Sinorhizobium fredii: one gene and its partner. The protein of the gene in region 1 interacts with the protein of each later gene in a pairwise test. Links are inferred from orthologs where the notes say so. Each region holds a gene or a part of one and is shown in the gene's direction. Other genes may lie near its edges.

Region 1 (3,256 bases):
GTGAAGGATAATGACTTACTGATTCGTTGACACCTCTCCCTCGCGGAAGGGGCGTGCACGGATGGAATCTGGCTAAAACGGGCTTTTGCCGATGCGTTTCAGGAATCTTTTTGTCACCGCCGTCATTGCAGCCGCGCTCGCCGGCTGCACCAACGAAACGCTCGATTCGGTCAATCTCTCCTCCGTCAAGAACAAGACCGAATACCAGCTGTCCGGCAAGATCGTCGGCAAGATGAAGGAACTGGGGATGCAGAAGACATCCCCGATCCTGTTGCGCATTTTCAAGGAAGAGGGAACGCTCGAGGTCTGGAAGGCGAATGCGTCAAGCCGCCTCCAGCTCTTGAAGAGCTATAAGATCTGTGCCTGGTCGGGCAAGCTCGGCCCCAAGGTGAAGGAAGGTGACCGTCAGGCGCCGGAGGGCTTCTATCCGCTCTATCCGCACCAGATGAACCCCAATTCGAACTATTACCTGGCGATCAATACCGGCTTCCCCAACACCTATGACAGGGCGAATGGCCGCAGCGGCACGCATCTGATGATCCACGGCGCCTGCTCGTCGTCGGGCTGCTATTCGATGACCGACGAGCAGATCATCGAGATCTTCGCGCTCGCCCGCGACGCCTTCAAGGGCGGTCAGGAGAGCGTCCAGCTTCAGGCCTTCCCCTTCCGCATGACGGCCGAGAACATGGCCCGCCACCGCGACAATCCGAACATCGAATTCTGGAAGATGCTGAAGGTCGGCTACGACCAGTTCGAAGTCACCAAACGTCCGCCGCAGGTCAATGTCTGCGAGAGGAAATACGTCTTCAATCAGCAGTCCGACGGCAGCTTCAACCCTGCCGGCCAGTGCCCCGCCATGTCGACGCCGCCGGCCTTGCAAGTGGCCATGGCGAATTTCGACAAGGACTACCAGCGCGATTATCAGAAGGCGCTGAAGAAATACGACGGCATGGTTTGGTATGAGCCGAGCGAAGCGGAGCGCAAGGCAATCGTCGCCGAGCAGCGCAAGGGCCGCGAGCTTGCCTATGCGCCGACCGGCACGTCGCTCGACGCCGGCAAGCTGATGAAGGTGAGCGATCTCGAAAAGCGGCTCGCCGAGCAGAAGGAGGCCGAAGAGGCCAAACAGGCGGCGTTGATCCAGAAGGAAGCTCTGGAGAAGGCGACGCGCGACGGCAAGGCCGTACCCGTGCCGCAGCAGAGCCCGATCGAGCGCCCGGTTCAGCAGGCGGCGCTGCAGACGGCGCCTACCCAGAAATCCTTCTGGAACCTGTTCTCGAAAAGCGAGCCCGCGGCGCCGGCACCGGCCAACCAGGCGCCCGCCGAGCAGAGCGCAGTCCAGCCGGGGGCTCAACAGGCGGCTGCGACCCAGCAGCACCCTGCCGGCACTCAGCAACAGGCAGCCACGCCGGCCGGGGCCAATCCGCAAGTGGCCACGGCCCCTGCAGCCGGCAGCGAAACGGCGCCGGCGGAACAGCCGCCGAAGAAGCGTCCGTTCTGGAAGATCTGGGGCAATTGATGCCGGACGAGCCAAGGGTGGTCTATGATTTGAGGGGGCTGAAATGCCCCCTTCCCGTTTTGAAGACGCGCAAGCGAATGGAAACGATGGCGCCCGGCGGGCTCATCGAGGTCGAGACGACCGATCCGCTGGCCGTGATCGACATTCCGCATTTCTGCAACGAGGATGGGCACCGGCTCGAGCAGGCGGCATCGACCGCCGGCGGCCATCGCTTTCTCATTCGCAAGAAGACGTGACGGCGGAGATTCCGGCGCTCTCTATTATGACGCCTGTGGGCAGGAAGGGGCAAAGCGGCTTGATCAGAACTTCACACCGGGCACGGCGAGCGGGTTGTCGGTGAGCGCCTGCGCATCCGGACGGTCGACGCGCGGCTTGCCGGTGAAGGCATCGAAGAGATCGCGCACGAAAGCCTCTTCGAGCCCCTTGGTGATCAGCACCATCCGGGTGCGCCGGTCGGCTGGGTCCGGCCAGGCGGCAAGCCGTTCAGGCGCGTGAAAGACGGACTGGACGCCGTGCAGGACCACCGGGCGCTCCGGCCGGTCCGCGACGCAAACGATCGCCTTCATACGCAACAGCTTCTCGCCATGGGCCGAGCGCAACAGGTCGACGAACATTTCGAGCGCCATCGGCTCGATCGGCCGGTCGTGAACGATGCTGAAGGAGCGGATGTCGGAGCCGTGGCGATTGACGTCGTGGTGGTGGTGATCGTGCCCATGATCATGGCCGTGGTGATGGTCATGATCGTCACTTCCATCGAGCTCGTCCTGCAGCCAGCGGCCGACATCGGCAACTTTGGTGGATGGATCGTAGAGCCCGCAGGCGAACAGGTCGGCCCGCCCCGCCTCTTGCCCGTCGCCGTCGAAGATTGGCGCGCGCGGATTGAGGTCCTTCAGAAGGTCAGCCAGCGCGTCGAGCTGTTCCTTACCGGAAAGCCCCGTCTTGCTGATCACCAGCCGGTCGGCCACGGCGACCTGCTTCAGCGCCTCGATGTGCTTTGCGATCGTCTGGGCCCCATTCACCGCATCGACGACAGTCACTACGCCGTCGAGGCGGAAGTTCTGGGCGATCACCGGATTGCCGAGCACCGACTGCAGCACCGGCGCCGGGTCGGCCAGGCCGGTCGTCTCGATGACGACGCGCTTCAGCGGCTTGATCCGCCCGGTCTGCATTCGGTCCATCAGGTCGGCGAGCGTGTCGACCAGTTCACCGCGGACCGTACAGCACAGGCAGCCGTCGGAAAGCTCGATCACCCCGTCGCTCGACGCCTCGACAAGCAGGTGATCGATCGAGACATCGCCGAATTCGTTGATGATCACGGCGGTGTCGGCAAGCGCCGGATCCTTCAGCAAGCGGTTCAGAAGGGTCGTCTTGCCCGCACCGAGGAAGCCGGTGAGGATCGACACCGGCACGACCGGCAGTGGACCGTTCATGGAAAGAACTCCGTCATAGACCTTGGCGGCGTCCGGGCGGAAACCGCAATCGCATTCCCATCGCGCTCAGAAGCTGGGGCGCGGCACCGGAACCGGGACGTTGGCGAGCTCGGCGACATCACCCTGCCCGGCGACATCGCTGCCTGCCTTGGCGGTCTTGTCGCCGCTGCCCGGAATAAGCCCGGCGAAGGCCAGCTTCAGCGGACGGTTGATCTCGTGGATATAGGGCGACAGCAGCTTCTGCCGGCCGCCCTCGTCGCGGCCTTCGCTACGGACCTTCGCCGCCTGCTTGGAGCAGATCTCCTTGCTG
Region 2 (2,988 bases), on another replicon or contig:
TCGACAACCCAAACGCACAAGAGACCTGCGCCTGCGGAAAGTCCTTTGGCTGATCACCTGACTCAAGTGAGAAGAGCCATGGGAAACAATCGCGGAATGGTCGAGGAATCTTTCTTCAACGCGGTGAATGCCGGCGTTCTTGAGATCACTAGGGTCGGCGCCATCTCCTGCGGCAATAGACTTGACTTGATGACAAGAGTCGATGCGGGAGCGATCACTGCGGCGAGATCCCATCTGTTGCGCTGCAGCTCTGCGATCGCCGCCTTGCCGGAATTTGCCGAGCGCATCTTCGGTACGGCTGCCGGCGGAGCGTGCCGCCTGACCCATCGGGAGACGGTGCGGTTTATTGACAGGCTGCTGCAGGAGAGGACGCACCGCCCCGCGATACGAATTGCTTCGAGGGCCAAAATCCGCGGTATGGGGCGCATCTGGCCACGCGAGCGAGGCGCCCCAGTGTGCAAAAGCTTCAGTGTTGATGAAAGGGTGATCATCAGGACATCCGCATCAACTGTCTCCCCACCAACCGGCAAGTCACTCACGACACGGAGCCTGGTAGCAGCGGAGTTACATGTTCCAAAGCATTGGAGGAAATGCTTGTCGGGGGCCGTGCAGCAATGTTCACCGAAGCCCTCACTGCGTGAGAGAAGGCGTGTCGGCAAAACAAAGGCCGCCGTCGATGCAAAGTCGACCTGTCGCATCACTGTCAAGGACTTGCGTTCGCCTGAAGCCTGTCGGGACCGCGACACTCCTGATCTCAGCGGTGTTCAGGCTGCCTCAGCTCACCACGTGCCTCGGTCCCGTGTCTGGCCGCCTCAGTCATTAAGCGCACGAGCAATCAAGGGGGTCGAGCACACAAATGTTCACGTTGCTCCCCGCCAGCCGAGAATGCGTCCATGAGATCTATCTATCTGGATAACAACGCGACGACACGAGTCGATCCCGAAGTGGTTGAAGAGATGCTGCCATTCTTCACGGATCAATTTGGAAATCCTTCTTCGACGCACGCGTTTGGCTCTTCCGCCGGCGTGGCTGTGAGAAAAGCGCGCCGGCAGTTGCAGGCGCTGATCGGCGCAGAGTTCGACTACGAGATCGCGTTTACCTCAGGCGGGACGGAAAGCGACAATGCAGCGATCCTTTCGGCGCTTGAGGTTTTGCCTGAGCGCCTGGAGATCGTGACTTCTGCGGTGGAGCATTCGGCCGTGCTGACGCTCTGCGCGGATCTTGAGGAGACGCGCGGCATCAAGGTACACAGGGTCCCAGTTGATCGCCTTGGGCGGCTAGACCTCGACGCGTACAAGGCCGCGCTCAGCCCGCGTGTGGCAATCGTCTCGATCATGTGGGCGAACAACGAAACGGGTACGATCTTTCCCGCGATCGAACTCGCAAATTCAGCAAAGGAGGTCGGTGCCCTTTTCCATACCGACGCAGTCCAGGCCGTCGGCAAGGTTCCAATCGACCTCAAGTCGACTGCAATCGACATGCTTTCGATCTCCGGCCATAAACTGCACGGTCCGAAGGGAATCGGCGCCCTCTACGTGAAGCGTGGCGTACCCTTCCGCTCGCTGATCAAGGGAGGGCACCAGGAACGGGGCAGGCGCGCGGGTACAGAAAATACGCCAGGCATAGTCGGGTTAGGCAAAGCAGCCGAACTCGCCTTGAAATTCATGGACGATGAGAACACACGGATAAAATCACTGCGAGACCGCTTGGAGAAAGGTGTTCTCAAGCGTGTTCCATACGCCGTCGTCACCGGCGACCCACTGGAGCGCTTGCCGAATACTGCGAACATCTCCTTCCACCAGGTCGAAGCCGATGGCATGCTGTTTCTCCTCAGCCGTTATGGGATTGCCTGCTCCTCCGGCTCCGCTTGCAGCTCCCGCTCGCTGGAACCGAGCCATGTCTTGAAGGCAATGAACTATCCTGATAGCGCGGCACACGGGACAATCCGCTTCTCCTTCTCACGCCACAACAGCGAGGAGGATGTGGACCGGGTGCTCGAGGTGATACCCGGGATAGTCGAGAAGTTGCGCGACATGCCCCGATATGGATCGCCTGCGGAAGAGCGGCGATCTGGTCTGCGCTGAGGAGAAGAGGCGGCCTCGGCTCATGAAACGGCAAATCTTTCTCAACGATACCACCATGCGCGACGGTGAGCGGGCGCCTGGCGTCGCCTTCACTACGGCAGAAAAGTTGGGGCTCGCCGAGTCGCTCGCCGCCGCCGGCGTCTGGGAAATCGAGATCGGCACGCCGGGCATCAGCCCCGACGAGATCGAAACAATTCGCGCGGTGGTCGCATTGGGTCTCCCCGTTCGGCTCGTCGCCTGGTGCCGGATGACGTCAGAGGATCTCGACGCAGCAATTGAATGCGGGGTGCCCGCCGTCAATCTGGCCCTGCCCGCATCGGACATCCAACTGACCGGCAAGCTCGGCCTTGATCGGGCAGGAGCGCTCAAAGTCGTCGAGAGGGTGGTCGGGCGCGCAGCCAATCGGGGACTCTTCGTGGCGGTGGAATGCGAGGATGCATCGCGCGCCGACCGGGCTCATCTCGCCCATGTGATCGAGACGGCTGCGCGCGCGGGCGCAAGCCGCGTCAGGCTGGCCGACACAATCGGAGTTCTCGACCCCTTCTCGACGTTCGATCTTGTCTCCGAGTTGGCGTCACAGTTCCTGATGGATCTGGAATTTCATGGTCGCAACGACTTCGGCCTTGCTACCGCCAACACGCTGGCGGCGATCCGCGCCGGGGCGTGGCATGCCTGCGTAACCGTCGGCGGCCTGGGCGAGCGCGCCGGCAATGCCGCGCTCGAAGAGGTCGCTGCAGCACTGGCTGTGCTCGACGGCGAAAATATCGGCATTTCCCTCAAAGCGTTACCCGAGCTCGCCGCCCACGTGGCGCGTGTCGTCGGCCGCCGCATACCAGCCATCAAGCCGGTGGTCGGCGCGGATAGCTTCACCCAGGAAACCGGACTGGATGTCGCAGAGCTGCTC

The links. Proteins that work in one complex are often made in the same cells at the same time.
Region 2: the proteins of NXT3_RS16130 (region 1) and nifS interact in binary tests that used the Escherichia coli proteins (3 or more experiments, as listed by UniProt). The link is inferred for Sinorhizobium fredii from one-to-one orthologs.

The regions. Positions count from the first base shown.
Region 1 is NZ_CP024307.1:3,276,005-3,279,260, forward strand. What follows is about bases 135-3,133. They hold NXT3_RS16130 (sulfurtransferase TusA family protein), read left to right. Parts: upstream 135-1,515; coding sequence 1,516-1,752; downstream 1,753-3,133. Other genes in these bases: NXT3_RS16125 (L,D-transpeptidase family protein), read left to right, coding at 135-1,516; NXT3_RS16135 (CobW family GTP-binding protein), read right to left, coding at 1,816-2,946; NXT3_RS16140 (D-alanyl-D-alanine carboxypeptidase family protein), read right to left, coding at 3,013-3,133. Also shown: more of NXT3_RS16125, read left to right, coding at 92-134; more of NXT3_RS16140, read right to left, coding at 3,134-3,256. UniProt on the Escherichia coli protein: Sulfur carrier protein involved in sulfur trafficking in the cell. Part of a sulfur-relay system required for 2-thiolation during synthesis of 2-thiouridine of the modified wobble base 5-methylaminomethyl-2-thiouridine (mnm(5)s(2)U) in tRNA.
Region 2 is NZ_CP024309.1:400,667-403,654, forward strand. It holds nifS (cysteine desulfurase NifS), read left to right. Parts: upstream 1-893; coding sequence 894-2,084; downstream 2,085-2,988. Other genes in the region: NXT3_RS23120 (iron-sulfur cluster assembly accessory protein), read left to right, coding at 1-53; NXT3_RS33370 (iron-sulfur cluster assembly scaffold protein), read left to right, coding at 97-897; NXT3_RS23135 (hydroxymethylglutaryl-CoA lyase-like TIM-barrel protein), read left to right, coding at 2,107-2,988. UniProt on the Escherichia coli protein: Master enzyme that delivers sulfur to a number of partners involved in Fe-S cluster assembly, tRNA modification or cofactor biosynthesis. Catalyzes the removal of elemental sulfur from cysteine to produce alanine.